Linked DNA regions of Aliamphritea ceti. The protein of the gene in region 1 binds, or shares a complex with, the protein of each later gene. Links are inferred from orthologs where the notes say so. Each region holds a gene or a part of one and is shown in the gene's direction. Other genes may lie near its edges. The genes, in order: dnaN, OCU49_RS13085, holA, dnaX and dinB.

Evidence for each region.
Region 2: the proteins of dnaN (region 1) and OCU49_RS13085 are in contact, whole or in part, in a cryo-EM structure (PDB 8GIZ), measured with the Escherichia coli proteins. The link is inferred for Aliamphritea ceti from one-to-one orthologs.
Region 3: the proteins of dnaN (region 1) and holA are in contact, whole or in part, in a cryo-EM structure (PDB 8GIZ), measured with the Escherichia coli proteins. The link is inferred for Aliamphritea ceti from one-to-one orthologs.
Region 4: the proteins of dnaN (region 1) and dnaX are in contact, whole or in part, in a cryo-EM structure (PDB 8GIZ), measured with the Escherichia coli proteins. The link is inferred for Aliamphritea ceti from one-to-one orthologs.
Region 5: the proteins of dnaN (region 1) and dinB are in contact, whole or in part, in a solved structure (PDB 1OK7), measured with the Escherichia coli proteins. The link is inferred for Aliamphritea ceti from one-to-one orthologs.

The regions. Positions count from the first base shown.
Region 1 is NZ_AP025282.1:1,186-4,377, forward strand. Bases 1-2,856 are described here. They hold dnaN (DNA polymerase III subunit beta), read left to right. Parts: upstream 1-804; coding sequence 805-1,908; downstream 1,909-2,856. Other genes in these bases: dnaA (chromosomal replication initiator protein DnaA), read left to right, coding at 1-738; recF (DNA replication/repair protein RecF), read left to right, coding at 1,990-2,856. Also shown: more of recF, read left to right, coding at 2,857-3,093; gyrB (DNA topoisomerase (ATP-hydrolyzing) subunit B), read left to right, coding at 3,090-3,192. UniProt on the Escherichia coli protein: Confers DNA tethering and processivity to DNA polymerases and other proteins. Acts as a clamp, forming a ring around DNA (a reaction catalyzed by the clamp-loading complex) which diffuses in an ATP-independent manner freely and bidirectionally along dsDNA.
Region 2 is NZ_AP025282.1:2,843,196-2,846,369, reverse strand. Bases 6-2,843 are described here. They hold OCU49_RS13085 (DNA polymerase III subunit delta'), read left to right. Parts: upstream 6-838; coding sequence 839-1,849; downstream 1,850-2,843. Other genes in these bases: OCU49_RS13075 (TatD family hydrolase), read left to right, coding at 2,436-2,843; OCU49_RS13080 (PilZ domain-containing protein), read left to right, coding at 1,966-2,316; tmk (dTMP kinase), read left to right, coding at 170-814; mltG (endolytic transglycosylase MltG), read left to right, coding at 6-157. In the rest of the region: more of mltG, read left to right, coding at 1-5; more of OCU49_RS13075, read left to right, coding at 2,844-3,174. UniProt on the Escherichia coli protein: Part of the beta sliding clamp loading complex, which hydrolyzes ATP to load the beta clamp onto primed DNA to form the DNA replication pre-initiation complex.
Region 3 is NZ_AP025282.1:1,089,014-1,092,171, reverse strand. Bases 135-2,956 are described here. They hold holA (DNA polymerase III subunit delta), read left to right. Parts: upstream 135-943; coding sequence 944-1,969; downstream 1,970-2,956. Other genes in these bases: OCU49_RS04955 (efflux RND transporter permease subunit), read right to left, coding at 2,215-2,956; OCU49_RS04965 (LPS-assembly lipoprotein LptE), read left to right, coding at 413-937; leuS (leucine--tRNA ligase), read left to right, coding at 135-389. Outside these bases: more of leuS, read left to right, coding at 1-134; more of OCU49_RS04955, read right to left, coding at 2,957-3,158. UniProt on the Escherichia coli protein: Part of the beta sliding clamp loading complex, which hydrolyzes ATP to load the beta clamp onto primed DNA to form the DNA replication pre-initiation complex.
Region 4 is NZ_AP025282.1:1,467,394-1,470,659, forward strand. What follows is about bases 234-3,163. They hold dnaX (DNA polymerase III subunit gamma/tau), read left to right. Parts: upstream 234-543; coding sequence 544-2,784; downstream 2,785-3,163. Other genes in these bases: OCU49_RS06745 (sensor domain-containing diguanylate cyclase), read left to right, coding at 234-297; OCU49_RS06755 (YbaB/EbfC family nucleoid-associated protein), read left to right, coding at 2,858-3,163. Outside these bases: more of OCU49_RS06745, read left to right, coding at 1-233; more of OCU49_RS06755, read left to right, coding at 3,164-3,184; recombination mediator RecR, read left to right, coding at 3,194-3,266. UniProt on the Escherichia coli protein: Part of the beta sliding clamp loading complex, which hydrolyzes ATP to load the beta clamp onto primed DNA to form the DNA replication pre-initiation complex.
Region 5 is NZ_AP025282.1:3,423,066-3,426,355, reverse strand. The notes cover bases 89-3,042. They hold dinB (DNA polymerase IV), read left to right. Parts: upstream 89-999; coding sequence 1,000-2,085; downstream 2,086-3,042. Other genes in these bases: OCU49_RS15750 (SulP family inorganic anion transporter), read left to right, coding at 2,296-3,042; OCU49_RS15760 (helix-turn-helix domain-containing protein), read left to right, coding at 590-874; OCU49_RS15765 (sensor domain-containing protein), read left to right, coding at 89-402. Also shown: more of OCU49_RS15765, read left to right, coding at 1-88; more of OCU49_RS15750, read left to right, coding at 3,043-3,290. UniProt on the Escherichia coli protein: Poorly processive, error-prone DNA polymerase involved in translesion repair and untargeted mutagenesis. Copies undamaged DNA at stalled replication forks, which arise in vivo from mismatched or misaligned primer ends.

The DNA.
Region 1 (3,192 bases):
AAACGTTATTACCGTTCCGTAGATGCATTACTGATTGACGATATTCAGTTCTTCGCCGGTAAAGAGCGTTCACAGGAAGAGTTTTTTCATACCTTCAATGCGCTGTTAGAAGGCGGTCAGCAGATGATTCTGACCAGCGACCGTTATCCGAAAGAAATTAACGGCGTAGAAGAACGACTGAAATCCCGCTTCGGTTGGGGTTTAACAGTTGCGATTGAGCCACCGGAACTTGAAACCCGGGTGGCTATTTTGATGAAGAAGGCTGAAGAAGCGCAGGTTCGCCTGCCTGATGATGCTGCTTTCTTCCTGGCACAAAAAATTCGTTCTAATGTGCGCGAGCTGGAAGGTGCCCTGAAACGGGTAATTGCCAACGCGCACTTTACCGGCAACGCCATAACCACGCCGTTTATCAAAGAATCCCTTAAAGACTTGCTGGCATTGCAGGACAAACAGGTTAGTATAGATAACATCCAACGCGTGGTTGCCGAGTATTATAAGATTAAGGTGTCTGACCTGCTGTCCAAGCGTCGCAGCCGCTCAGTCGCAAGACCCCGCCAGATGGCTATGAGTCTGTCTAAAGAATTGACCAATCACAGCCTGCCTGAGATTGGAGATGCTTTCGGCGGACGAGACCACACAACCATTTTGCATGGTTGCCGGAAGGTGGCAGAATTGCGCGAGAGTGATACGGATATAAGAGAGGATTATCAGAACCTGTTACGTCATTTAACGGCGTAGTTTGCAGATTGCGACCTTTGCTCACTACAACGTGCAAGGTCTCTGATTAATTAAGGGTAGGAAAACATGAAGTTTGTTATTTCTAGAGAAGCGCTAATCAAGCCGTTGCAATTGGTTGCTGGTGTGGTTGAGCGTCGTCAGACGTTGCCAGTGCTTTCGAACATTCTACTGGTCGCCGAAGGCAATCAGCTTTCTATGACAGGTACTGACCTGGAAGTGGAGCTGGTTGGCCGGGTTGAACTGGAAGAGCCTGCTGAAGCGGGTTCTGTAACAGTTCCGGCCCGTAAGCTGATGGATATCTGTAAGTCGTTACCAGACAGTGCCATCATCGAGTTGACACTTACGGGTCAGAAAATGGTGATTAAGGCCGGTCGCAGTCGCTTTACACTGTCTACCTTGCCCGCTGCTGAATTCCCGAATGTGGAAGATAGCCCGGAAGCATTTGAACTGACTGTTTCGCAAAGCCAGGTTCGCCATCTGATTGATCAGACAGGCTTCTCTATGGCTCAGCAGGACGTCCGTTACTACCTGAACGGTATGTTGCTGGAAGTTAGCGACAATACGTTACGTGCTGTATCTACCGACGGTCACCGTCTGGCTACCAGTGTGACTGACGTTGAAACTAACAACACAACACCGCATCAGTTCATCGTGCCGCGTAAAGGTATTTTGGAACTGGCGCGTTTGTTACAGGGCGGCGATGAAGAAGTGCGTCTGGTTGTTGGTGCTAATCATATCCGTGCACATGCCGGTGATTTCACCTTCACCTCTAAGTTAGTTGACGGTAAATTCCCTGATTATCAGCGTGTTATCCCACAGGGTGGCGATAAGTTCATGTTGGGTACTCGTCAGGAACTGCGCCAGGTTTTCAGCCGTATTGCGATTCTGTCGAATGAAAAATACCGCGGTGTACGTTTATCTCTGACCAGCGGCTACCTGCAGGTTATGGCAAATAACCCAGAGCAGGAAGAAGCAGAAGAAACAGTTGCAGTGGATTACGACGGTGACAGCCTGGAAATTGGCTTCAACGTTAACTACCTGCTGGACGTGTTGTCGATCGTGAACTCTGAAGTTGTGCGGTTCACCTTATCTGATTCTAACAGCAGTGCGCTGGTAGAAGGCCTGGACGACGGCGGTTCTCTGTTTGTTGTTATGCCAATGCGTATGTAATACCTGTTGGCCACTGCAGCAATGGTTGCGGTGGCCGCTATATCTTCTTTATATGTTTGAGATCACCAGCCCCCCGCGCCTATGCCCTTAACCACTCTCAAGGTGCAGCAGGTACGCAACCTCGCTGACGTTAGATTTACCCCTTCACCGCATATCAATATTGTTTATGGCGCCAATGGCAGTGGCAAAAGCAGCCTGTTGGAAGCGATTCATATTCTTGGCCTGACCCGCTCGTTCAGAACCAATAAGTTGCGGCATCTGATTAGCAGTGGTGCCGAACAGTGTCTGGTATTTGCTGAGCTGGATGCAATGGCAACTGGTACGACACAGGCACTAGGCGTTGAACGGAACCTGGAAGGTGTTAGCCGGATGCGTTATGCCGGCGCTGATATTGATTTAACTACTCTGGCAGAGCTACTGCCTATTCAGGTGATTAACTCTGAAACCTTCCAGATTTTGGAAGGCAGTCCGTCAATTCGACGGGCATTTATTGATTGGGGCGTGTTTCATACAGATCCAATGTTTATTCGCCTGTGGAGAGGCTTTAAAAGAGTCTTAAAACAGCGTAATTCTTTGCTGAAATATGGTAAAATCGATCCTTCAATGCGCCAGATATGGGACCGTGAATTAGTCACCTATTCTGTGCAGCTGAACAGCCTGAGGGAAGACTATCTGGCATTGCTAAAACCTGAGTTTGATCAGGTGCTTGCAGGCCTGTTACCGAACCTTGAAATAGAGCTTGGTTTCAGTTGTGGCTGGGATCAGAAGCGCGGTCTGGATGAAGTTCTGGCAGACAATTTAGTGCGTGACCGGAAACAGGGTTTTACCAGTGCCGGGCCGCAGCGGGCTGATCTTAGGGTTAAGGCCGACGGGCATAATGCTGCAGAGCGGCTTTCCCGGGGTCAGAAGAAGATTGTTGTCAGCGCGTTAAAGCTGGCGCAAGGCGCATTATTTTATAAGCTTAACAGCCGTGCCTGTGTGTATTTGATTGATGATTTACCCTCAGAGTTGGACGATCATCACTGCCGGTTGTTTTGTCAGTATTTAGAGAAAAGCAGTAATCAGTGTTTTATCACCTGCGTGGATAAAACAACATTGAGCGAGTTTTGGTCTCAGGAGACTCAGGTGAGTTTTCATGAGATACATCAGGGTGAGTTTATCACCCAGGATCAGGAGATTTTATGAGCGAGCAGGAATACGATTCTTCCAGTATCAAGGTTCTTAAGGGCCTTGATGCGGTTCGTAAGCGCCCGGGTATGTATATTGGCGATACTGACGATGGCA
Region 2 (3,174 bases), 2.8 Mb from region 1 along the record:
CCGGGCTGCGCTTAATCCTGAAGGTGAGAAGTGGCTTTACTTTGTTGCTAAAGGGGATGGTAGTCATCAGTTTTCAGCAACGTTAAAGCAGCATAATAAAGCCGTTCGCGAATATCAGCTTAAACGTAAAGCTGCATACCGTTCATCGCCGGAATAAGTAAGGATATATATGAGTAATCCTCAGGGTTGTTTCATTACACTGGAAGGAACTGAAGGTGTTGGCAAATCGACCAATCTGGCGTTTATCGAGTCGTTACTGGCTGATGCTGGTGTTAGTTATGCGCTGACCCGGGAGCCTGGTGGTACACCTTTGGCTGAAGAGCTTCGTGAAATGCTCCTGGCACCACGGGAAGAAACGGTTGCCGATGATGCTGAGTTGCTCATGGTGTTTGCTGCCCGTGCCCAGCATTTGCAGGCAGTCATTAAGCCCGCATTGCAGGCGGGTCAATGGGTGCTATGTGATCGCTTTACAGATGCCACCTTTGCGTATCAGGGTGGTGGTCGCGGCCTTGATCAGTCCCTGATTCTGGATTTAGAACAAAGGGTGCAGAAAGGTTTACAGCCGGACCTGACCCTGTTGCTGGATGTGCCTGTTGAAATCGGCCTGGCGCGCGCTGCAAAGCGTGGTGCGTTAGATCGCTTTGAGCAGGAGCAGATTGGTTTTTTCGAGCGGGTGCGTGCAGCTTATCTGCAGCGGGCCAAAAACCAGCCTGAACGGTTTGCTGTTATTGATGCATCGGTCACGCTGGTCGAAGTGCAAGAGCAGATTGCAAAGGTAATGGCAGGCTTTCTTAAACGGCACCTTTCGGCTTAACAGAATGTTTCACAGGAATTCGAGATGAGTGACGAGCTCTGGCAAGATCATCCGGTGGTATTACCCTGGCTTAAAGAGCGCTGGCAGTATTTGTGTGATCTTAAGCGTCAGGGGCGCTTGCCTCATGCCTTAATGATTAATGGTCCGAAAGGGATTGGCAAGGCTTGCTTCGCACTGGCGACGGCTAATTATCTGCTATGTAAGTCGCCTAAAGATGATGCTGCCTGTGGGCACTGTCGCAGTTGTGAGCTGGCTCAGAGTAGTGGTCATCCTGACTTATATCATTTGCAGCCTGATGAGCCGGGTAAGCCAATTAAGGTCGATCAGGTTCGTGAGCTTACAGAGTTTATTTATTCAACTGCGCAACAGGGCGGTTATCGGGTAGTTATTATTGACCCTGCTGAGAGCATGAACGTTAATGCAGCCAATGCATTGCTTAAAATGCTTGAAGAGCCTGGTAAAGATACGGTTTTATTATTGATTACCCATCGTTCTGGTCAGGTTATGCCAACGATTAAAAGTCGTTGTCAGCGAGTTGACTGTGTGGCGCCGGATGGGGAGATGGCGACGCAGTGGCTGGCAACACAGCTAACCATGGACAGCCAGGATGCTGAGCAGTTATTACGTATTGCTCATAACTCTCCTTTACAGGCGTTGGCTTATAAGCAGCAGGACTATCTGGGTTTACGCAGTAAGGTACTGGCAGGGCTGGCGGATATTCTTAAAAACCGTCGCAGTGCACTGGACGTTGCGCAGACGCTTCATAAGGAAGATCTGGATCTGATTCTGGGTTGGCTGTATGGTCTGGTGAATGATATTGCCCGTCTGGCTGCAGGTCAGGAAGATACTGAATTGCTACGTCATAAAGATGTCCAGAATATGCTGCTGGCGGTTTCCCGTCGGGCTGATCCTCAGCGTTTATTTGCATTCGCAGATGAGATTCACGAAGCACGAAAACTTGTTATGTTCAGATTGAATCCTAATAAGCAGCTGTTACTGGAGAAATTACTTCATGGCTGGCAGGGACTGCGTTGATCTTTAATATTAGTAATCAATGCAGTAAGCTGTGATTACGATGACTGAGTGTGAATTTTTAGCACCAGTCTGGGTTGCAACCGGATAAGACTTAAGTTCAGGGAGGCTTCGGCCAGATGTCAGTAATTCCTCGTATGAGCCATGGCATATTGTCATTAGGTATTAACACCAAAGAGGATTTGTATAAGGCTTTTATGCCATTCATTCAGAATGGTGGGTTGTTTATTCCAACGCCGCGCACCTATCAGCTGGGCGAAGAAGTTTTTATGCTGCTGTCCCTGATGGAAGAAGATGACAAGATCCCTGTAACAGGAAAAGTTGTCTGGGTTACTCCGCGGGCAGCGCAGGGTGGACGGATTCCTGGTATTGGTATTCAACTTTCCCAGGAAGATGCAACTCTTGTACGAAAGATCGAAACTTATCTTACCGGTGCGCTGAATTCCGGTCGACGTACTGATACTATGTAATCTGCTTTCGCACAGTGCTCAGGCTGTGCGCCTGTTTCCCTAAAGCAGTATTCACTGCTTACTTTTAGTGGCTTTTCCCTTACAATGCCGGCAATTTTACTGTGTTGTGATCAGGTCCGATGTTTGTAGATTCCCATTGCCATTTAGATAAGCTGGATTACGCCTCTGGCGATACGCTCTCCCGTGTTCTTACGACTGCTGCTGAGCGTCAGGTCAGTAAAATGTTGTGCGTTTGTGTTGATATGCAAAACTTTGCACCTATGTATCATCTGATTGCCGATCTGGATCAGGTATACGCATCGGTCGGTGTGCACCCTCTGAATACTTTTGAGGCCCCGGTAACTGTGGAAGCATTGCTGGAACAGGCAGCGTTACCAAAAATTGTTGCACTGGGCGAGACCGGGCTGGATTACTTTTATCAGCAGGATACTGTTGATATTCAGCAGCAGAGTTTTATCAATCATCTCGAGGCTGCAAAGCTGACTAAACTGCCGGTCATCGTGCATACCCGTGATGCACGCCAGGATACGCTGGATATTCTCAAGCATCATGCAGACTTCGAAGTGGGTGGCGTTTTACATTGCTTTACTGAAAGTTGGGATATGGGTCGTCAGGCTCTGGATATGAACTATCTGTTGTCATTCTCTGGCATTGTTACATTTAAAAATGCTGCTGAGTTACGCGAAGTTGTTAAGCAGACACCGCTGGATAAAATGTTGATTGAAACGGATTCACCTTATCTGGCACCAGTGCCTTTTCGTGGCAAGCAAAACGAGCCGGGTTATGTGGCAGAAGTTGCACAGTGTATTGCAGACATCAAAGGCCTGCGGGTCGAGGATGTGGCACGTATTACAACAG
Region 3 (3,158 bases), 1.1 Mb from region 1 along the record:
TGTGTAACGCTATCAGCAAATTTGTTGATGCCAGCGACCAGGGCCGGGCAGTAAGCCGTGAAGCTCTTTCAGCAGCAGTCAAACTGTTATCACCAATTACACCACACATCACTCATGAGTTGTGGAACAAGCTTGGCTATGCAGAAAGCCTGCTGGATTCCCCCTGGCCTGAGTTCGATGAAGCAGCAATGGTTCGCAGCAGCATTCAGATGGTTGTTCAGGTAAACGGTAAGGTACGCGCCAAGATCCAGGTTCCGGCTGACGCTGACGAAAGTATTGTCCTGCATACCGCACTTGCGGATGAGTCTGTACAGAAGCATATGGCAGACAAAACTATCCGTAAACAGATTGTCGTACCAAACAAACTGGTAAACATTGTTGTTGGTTAAACCGACCCAAAAAGGAATTAAGCATGACCAACCAGACCGCGCGGACTTTTTCGCTATATAAGTTTTTTGCGATTACCGTTCTGGCACTCTTTATGAGTGCCTGTGGTTTCCAGCTTAAAGGGATCATCAGTCTGGATGACTCCCTTAAACTGGCGGTTATCAACAAGACCGGGCAAAGCAGTTTCTCGGTGTTCCGGCCTCTGGAGCGTAACCTGCAGGCAAACGGCGTAAAGCTGGTTGGCAATATTAATGCTAATTACCAGATTAACCTGTTAGAAGAACGTCAGGAACGCCGTACATCAACTATCAGTTCCAGCAATGGTATTGATGAATATGAACTGCGTACCACCATTACTTTCGAAATTCTTGATCGTGATAACGAGATTGTCCTGGCGCCTCAGACTCTGAAACTGGAACGGACGTACGATTACAATCCGAACCAGCTAACGGCCAGCGATACTGAAGAATCACAGTTACGCACCGAAATGTCTGAACGTCTGGCCAGCCAGATCGTGCGGATATACAGCGCTATTAAACCGGCTCAGTAACATTTCATGAAGGCTAAGCCGGAACAACTTGCCAATCAACTCAAAGGCACGCCATTACCTGTATATCTGGTAACCGGTGACGAGCCCCTGCTGATTGAGGAAAGTTGCGATCTGCTTCGTAAGTATCTGGTTGATCAGGGTTTCACCGAGCGAGAAACCCTGCACGCTGATGCCAGCTTCAAATGGACCTATCTTCTGGAATGTGCAAATGCACTATCCCTTTTCGCTGAACGTAAAATCATCGAACTGCGCTTAGGTGGCAGCAAGCCAAACAAACAGGCCAGTGAAATTCTCCGTGAATATCTTGGCAACCCGGCACCGGACAACGTGTTGCTGATTATTGCCGATAAACTGGACGGTGCGGCACAAAAAAGCGCCTGGTTTAAAGCCATTGATAAAACCGGCATGATTGTTCAGATCTGGCCAGTTGAAGCCCAACAACTGCCCGGCTGGTTAAATAACCGCGCCAAACAGATTGGCCTGAATCTGGAGCGGGACGCCGTACAGCTACTCTGCGAACGGGTTGAAGGTAACTTGCTCGCGGCTAAGCAGGAACTGGATAAACTCAACCTGCTCTACCCCGGACAAACCCTCGATGCCGAACAGGTTATCGACAGTGTCTCCGACAGCTCCCGCTATGACATCTACGGTCTGGTTGATGCAGCTTTGCAGCAACAAACTGCCCGCTGCAATAAGATTATTCAGGTGTTACGCCAGGAAGGTACAGAAGCACCGGTAGCCCTCTGGGCCATCAGCCGGGAAGTTCGTACTCTTCTGACCGTCCAGCAAGGCCTGTCACAGGGACAGCAATACGAAGCAATCTGTCAGAAAGAACGTATCTGGGGTAAGCGCAAAGGGCTGATCCAGGCTGCAGCGCGACGTATAGCACCACGCATTCTTCAACAAATGCTAAGTCAGTGCATGATCGTTGATCAGCAGATCAAAGGTGCCCCCGGCGATGCCTGGCTGACGCTGAACAGCATTGTATTACGCCTCAGCGGTATCGAACTGGGCCTCGCAGAGATCCAGTAAATTCTCTTCAGCCCCACAGGCAAACAAAGCTTCCCTAATTACAATTAACTCGATTAAAAACACACTTAGTACACACTTCTCCTGTTCATTTTCCAGCAATATTTAAAGCATGAAAACAATCAGTTAAAAGACTGTTTGAAAATTAACCTTAAGTATTAAACAGGCGCAGAATGGCCGGTGAGAAGAGTTATAAAAAGGTTATACACAGAGTTATAGCTATGTTTCTGTGTATAACCTTAAATGCATCAGGCTGCAGGTGATTCCACAACGTCAGGTGTCTGATCATTTGTTTCTGCTTTAGCCTTACGGCGAAACAGCTTTCTGTCTCCCAACACCAACAAACAAGGTGTCAAAAACAGTGTCAGCACAGTTGCAAACGACAAGCCCCCAGCAATAGCACTGGAAAGCTGCGTCCACCACTGAGTAGAGGGAGCACCGAAACTGATCTCCCGGTTGATCAGGTCTATATTCATTGCCAGCACCATTGGCATTAGCCCCAGCACAGTGGTTACCGCAGTCAGAATAACCGGGCGCAAACGCAAGCTGCCGGTATGCAACGCTGCATCATAAGGCGAATAGCCATGCCGACGCAGATCGTTATAACAGTCAATTAAGACGATATTGTTATTCACAACGATACCGGCAAGCGCAATTATTCCCACGCCGACCATCACAATGCCAAATGGCTGCCCCGTAACCATCAGTCCTATCAAAACACCTGCTGTGGAAAAAACAATGGCCGACAACACCAGTCCAGCCTGATACAGGCTGTTAAACTGGGTTACCAGAATCAGAGCCATCAGGAATAATGCTGTACTGAAGGCACTTACCAGGAACTCACCGGTTTCCTTCTGTTGCTCATCCTCGCCTTTGAAGGTCAGGCGGATCTGTGGATCGAAATCATGCTTCGCTAAACGCTCCTGCATAGCCACAACCAGATCATTTACTAACTTACCTTCAGCAGCGTCAGCCTGAACAGTAACTACTCTGCGACTATCTACCCGCTTCAGAGAACCGGTCTTCGGCGCAGGCTTAAGCGTCACGAAGTTGGACAAAGGCACCATGCCAAAATCGGTACTCAGCTGCATTTGCATCAGCTGATCCAGATTACGTTTCTCTTCCGGGAAGCGAATCATAATGTCCACTTCGTCATCAGAGGTTTCTGGCCGGTAATCGGTTACTTTAATAC
Region 4 (3,266 bases), 1.5 Mb from region 1 along the record:
TGTATTGTCTGTCCGTCGACGAACGAAACTCAGGCGTTAAAAGTCGCGACACGTATCATTAAAGGGATAAGTAAGCAGGAACTGACAATGAATCAGTTGTCACTGGGCAAGGTGACAACATCTATTGGTATTGCTGTTTATCCTGGTCATGCCAGCTCGATGGACGAGGTTGTGAAGCTGGCAGACGAAGCGTTATATATAGCTAAGCAAAACGGCCGTGACCGGGTTGAGGTGATTCAGTTAAGCGGCGTAGATACAAGTGTTAGTGACGAGATTGAAAAGCTGGAATGTTCATAGCTTGATTGTGCGCTAGCAGTATTAAGTAATAGGTTGTTTGCTATTACATCGTGCCAGGAAGGATTGCTTTGTGAACAGTCGATAAGCTGTCGTTGCCTGTTCTTCATCGTGCAAGATAAAATATTGCGGATTATTCCAAGGCTTAAGCTGGCACTGTTGGACGGTAATCGTTAGCATGTCAGCTTATTTATTTGTACTGCCTTAATTTAAGCCTTAACTGGCTTTCCGGATAAGAATCATCACATCATGAGTTATCAGGTTCTGGCGCGAAAATGGCGCCCTGCAACATTTCAGGAGATGGTTGGCCAGGAGCATGTGCTCAAAGCACTGGTTAATGCCCTCGATGATGATCGTTTGCATCATGCTTACTTGTTCACCGGAACACGGGGTGTGGGTAAAACATCGATAGCGCGTTTGTTTGCTAAGTCGCTTAACTGCGCTGAGGGTGTGTCTTCTACCCCGTGTGGTGAATGTGCGCCTTGCCGGGAAATCAGTGAAGGCCGTTTTGTTGACTTAATTGAGGTCGATGCGGCGTCCCGAACTAAAGTTGAAGATACCCGGGAACTGCTGGAAAACGTTCAGTACGCGCCAACACATGGCCGCTATAAAGTGTACCTGATTGATGAGGTGCACATGCTTTCGACTCACTCTTTCAACGCGTTGCTGAAAACGCTGGAAGAGCCACCTCCGCATGTTAAATTTCTGTTAGCAACGACTGATCCGCAAAAACTGCCGGTGACGATTCTGTCCCGTTGTCTTCAGTTTAATTTGAAGAACATGATTCCTGAGCGAATTGTGGATCATTTGCGTCATGTTTTAACGCAAGAGTCGATTAAATTTGAAGAGCCTGCATTATGGCTGTTAGCCCGTTCGGCTGATGGTTCAATGCGGGACGCTATGAGTCTTACTGATCAGGCCATTGCTTTTGGTGCTGGCGAGATCAATGAAGCTGATGCCCGGTCTATGCTGGGAACGATTGATCAGCGTTTGGTTTATCGCTTGCTGGATAGCCTGGTGGCTCAGGATGCCAAGGAAATGTTGGCAACTGTGAGTGATCTTGCGCAGTTCTCGCCGGATTATAATACTGTTTTAGGTGACCTGATTAGCTTGCTACATCGGGTTGCACTTGGGCAGGTGATGCCTGATGCTGTCGATAATGGCATGGGTGACCGTCAGCAGGTACTTGAGCTTGCGCAGCAACTGACCGCTGAAGATGTACAGCTGTATTATCAGGTAGCACTGTTAGGCAGAAAGGATCTGCCTTATGTTCCGGATGCACGTGAAGGTCTGGAAATGGTCTTATTGCGTATGCTGGCATTCCGTCCGGCATCAGCTCCGCCCCGCAGTGGCGATAAGCCTAAAGCTTTAGCCGCTGACTCTGCTGCTCAGTCAGGCTCAGGAACGGCTAACCTTGCACCTGCTTCTGATGCAGTTGCCAGTTCTGAAGAAGCTCCCTTAGTAAGCTCTCAGGTAAGTTCTGATACCAGCCCTGATAACAATTCGAATACATCGCCTGCCGTTGAGTCAGTTGCGCAGCCTGTATCTGTGCCAGTTGTTGCTGATGCCGGGCGAGCTGAGGTTGCAACAGCCGAAGTAGAACAAACTGAAGCTATTTCTGATGGGGTTGCTCAGAATGGACATCCACAGGATGTGCCTCAAGTTGCTGAGTCGGCTGTGGCTGAGCCTGTAGCGGCGGTTATTCAAAATTCCACGCCTGTAGCTGACGCGGTAGTGGCTGTGAGCGCCCAGGAAAGTGTGCAGCCTGCTGTTGAGGTAAGTGCTCAGCCGGTAGCTGAAATACCGGTCGTTCAGGCGGCTCCGGCGCAGAAAATCCCCGCGCATGATGTTCCTCCATGGGAAGAACCGCCAGCATATGATGAATCATACTTTTCAGGTGCGTCGCAGGAGGCGTCTGAACCGTCAAAAAAGTCTGAAGGGTTTAGTCAGCCATCGGCACCGATGGCGCAGAGGGCGTATGAGCCAGAAATCGCTGCAGTGCCTGCGGTTAATATGCCGCCTTCAAATATGGCGACAGACTATATAACTGAACCGACGGCTGAAACTGTTTCACCGCAATTATCTGAGCTGGATGTATCGCAGTGGGTGTTGCTGGTGGATGTGCTTGGCCTATCCGGGATGACCTATATGATTGCCGCGAACACCTCGCTGGAAACTGTCAGTGACGGAGTATTCAGATTCCACTATGCGGATGAGCAGAAAAATATTCTCAATGAGGTCCATACTGACCGTATATCTGCGGCGCTGAGCGATTATTTTAAAGAGTCGCTTCAGGTAGAATTTGAGTTAGGTATTTTTAGTCGGGAAACACCGAGTCTGTATCGTTCGCGGAAAAAGTCAGAGCGTTTGGTTCAGGCCGTTGCAGCGATTGAGACGGATGCTACAGTTCAGGCGATAATCCAGCGTTTTAACGGGCGAATCGATATTTCATCCGTTGAGCCAATTGATGCGCCGGTGACACTGCATTAGTTTGCAGATAAAAAAATTTCACTTAACCGGCACTGATAGTGTGGGTTACAGGTATTAGATATCGAGGTTAAAGATGATGAAAGGTGGTATGGGCAATCTGATGAAACAGGCCCAGAAAATGCAGGAAGAGCTGCAAAAAGCTCAGGAAGAAGTAGCTAAAGCTGAAGTTAATGGCGAGTCCGGCGCCGGTATGGTGAAAATCGTCATGAACGGTCGTCACGACGTGAAGCGCGTTGATATTGATGACAGCCTGATGGAAGAAGATAAAGAAATACTGGAAGACCTTATCGCAGCAGCGGTAAATGATGCTGTGCGTAAAGTTGAGTCTGCCAGCCAGGAACGGATGTCTAAGGTGACCGGTGGCATGGGTATGCCGCCAGGTTTTAATATGCCGTTCTAAGGGGCGATTATGTCATTCAGTCCGTTAATTCAGTCACTGGTTGAAGCTTTTCGCTGTTTACCCGGTGTCGGGCCTAAAACGG
Region 5 (3,290 bases), 3.4 Mb from region 1 along the record:
ATTACAGAAGGGTTATTGCTGAACCGTTGGTCTGAGGTTGATGAACAGATTCAGAAAATCACCGGGGCAGGTATCAAGCTGTCTATAGATGATTTTGGTACCGGCTTTGCGTCTATCAGTTACTTGCGACGTTACTCGTTTAATACCCTGAAAATTGATAAATCATTTGTTGCTGCTTCGCTAACAGACTCAGCAGATGCTGCATTAATACGTTCGGTTATAGCACTTGCTCATGGTATGGGGCTGACCACTGTTGCTGAAGGTGTAGAGACTCCGGAGCAGGCAGAACTTTTACAGGAATTGGGCTGCGACCTGTTGCAGGGATTTCTCTATAGTAAACCCGTTTGTAAAGATCAATTCATGAATGTCATCCATAAATCAGCACAGGTCCTGCCTGCTTAATATCGGTTATTTTTGTTTGAAAGTTCCTTAAAGATTTTTTGGGCCTACTAGTATTCGTGCTGCAAAATTATTATGCTTGAAAGTAAGCGTGAAGGTCTTTCGAGTGGAGAGGCTAAAAGGATATAGCGCTGTTGGTACTGCTTTAGCAGTGTTTTACCAATTAATCTAAAAGGATGTAGAACCCGCCATGAAAAAATTCAATTCTGCGTTTGCGCGTCGTTTAGTTATCACCCATCTGGTGAATACTCTTGAGCGTCCCAGTGTCTCTGCTTTAATGCTGGAAACAGGCTGGCCACGGCGCACCATTCAGGACGTCATTAAAGCCATACCTGGCTTAGGCATTAAAATCTATTTCAAACAGGATGGGTGTCGGAATAACGACGGCTATTATGTCATTGATAATTGGGGACCTTTTGATCCGTCTTGGGTTGAAGGAAATTTGAAGACACTGGAATCGTCGCTTGATAGGTAAGTGATCATAGATCCAGTTCTTTATTCCTCTCCTGAGCAGTGCGCAGTTAATAATTGTGCACTGTTTTTTTATACAGTTAATTGCATTACACTTAGCCCATCAGCACTGCTTGTGTAACGTAATTTATGTCTGACGAACAAACGACATCCGGTCCACAGAGAAAAATCATTCATTGTGATTGCGATTGCTTTTTTGCCGCAGTTGAAATGCGTGATGATCCCAGCCTTACTGACATTCCTATTGCCATCGGTGGTTCTTCTGACCGGCGAGGTGTTATATCCACCTGTAACTATCCGGCCCGTAAATTTGGTATTCATTCGGCTATGTCGACAGCCAAAGCACTGATGAAGTGTCCGCAGCTGCGTTTGTTACCGGGTAATATGGAAAAATACCGCCAGGCTTCTCAGCAGATTATGAATATTTATCAGGACTATACAGACCTGATTGAGCCTTTATCTCTTGATGAAGCTTTTCTTGATGTGACCGGCTCAGAGCATTGCGGTGGCAGTGCGACCCTGATCGCTGAAGAGATCCGTGCCCGGGTTGTTGCTGAAGTTGGTATTACCATTTCAGCAGGTGTTGCGGGGAATAAGTTTCTTGCAAAAATAGCCAGCGACTGGCGTAAGCCTGATGGCTTGTTCGTAGTTACGCCTCAGGATATGGATGATTTTATTGAAACCTTAGCAGTGTCGAAGATTTTTGGCGTGGGGAAAGTAACCGCCGCCAAACTGCATGACATGGGGATTGAAACCTGTGGCCAGTTACGCAGTTTTAGTCTGGCCCAACTTGTAGATCGTTTCGGGCGGTTTGGAAAGCGCTTATACGAGCTTTCCAGAGGCATTGATGAGCGTCCGGTAAAAGTATCCCGTGAACGTAAGTCGATCAGTGTAGAGCATACTTATCCTCAGGACCTGCAGGATCTGAAGACCTGCTTGCAACAGCTCCCGATTCTGATGCAAGAATTGCAACGGCGTTATGGTAAGCATAAAGAACAGCGGGATATTAGTGGTGCAGTTGTGAAACTTAAGTTTCATGATTTCTCGCAGACAACGGTTGAGCTGTCGACGCTGACACCTAATCTCGCACTTTATCAGCAGCTGTGTGAGCAGGCGTGGTTACGAGGCGAAAGACCCGTTCGGCTAATCGGCTTAGGTTACAGGTTAGTGGAGCATAAACCTCAGCAAGGGGTTCAATTGAGTTTGTTTGAGTAAGTTAAACGTATGGTGATGATGTCACTGCATAAGACTTGTCATATTTTCATGTTTAAATCCTCTGGCTATTTCAAATTGGCGCTGTCATTGCACAGTCGCGATGTTATATAATCCTGCGCCTTTCTTACGTCATTTGTACCTTAACAGCCCTGTTTTAACTGTAGGCTGGGGGTAGAGATGTAATTATTTTTCCCGGAGCACGGAAATTCTATGCTGCAATTGTTAGTTAAGCGTTCACAGAGCCTGAAAGCCGATGTGCTTTCCGGCCTTACTGTTGCTCTGGCCCTTGTGCCGGAAGCGGTCGCCTTTGCCTTTGTGGCGGGTGTAGAACCACTGGTTGGCTTATATGCCGCTTTCATGGTGGGTTTAATTACTGCAACAATCGGTGGCCGTCCGGGAATGATCTCCGGTGCAACAGGTGCACTGGCGGTTGTAATGGTTAGTCTGGTTGCAATGCACGGGGTAGAGTATCTGTTTGCCACTGTGGTGCTCATGGGTATCTTACAAGTACTGGCGGGTGTCTTCCGGCTGGGTAAGTTTATCCGTATGGTGCCGCATCCCGTTATGCTGGGGTTTGTGAACGGTCTGGCAATAGTCATCTTCCTCGCGCAAATGAAGCAGTTCCAAATGCTGGACGATGACGGCAACCTGACCTGGCTGCAAGGCAGCCAAATGATGATGATGCTGGGTTTGATTGCGTTAACTATGGCGATCATTCACTTCCTGCCTAAACTGACTAAAGCGCTGCCGTCTACTTTGGTGGCAATTATCACAGTGACAGCACTGGTGATCGGTCTGGATCTGGATGCCCGTACTGTGCAGGACGTACTGGCGGATATGACGGGTAATCCATTGGCGTCTATCGCTGGTGGCCTGCCTCAGTTCCACATTCCAATGGTTCCGATCAACTTTGAAACTCTGCGGATCATTATTCCTTACGCACTGATTTTAGCCGCAATTGGCCTGATTGAGTCTCTGCTGACACTGACGCTGATTGATGAAATCACTGAAACCCGTGGTCGTGGCAACAAAGAATGTGTTGGCCAGGGTGTTGCTAACATTACCACTGGTTTCTTCGGCGGTATGGGTGGTTGCGCCATGATCGGTCAGAGTATGATTAACATCAGCTCAGGCGGTACGGGTCGTGCATCTGGTGTGTCTGCGGCGCTGTTTCTGCTAGCGTTTATTATGGTGGGTTCCAGCTG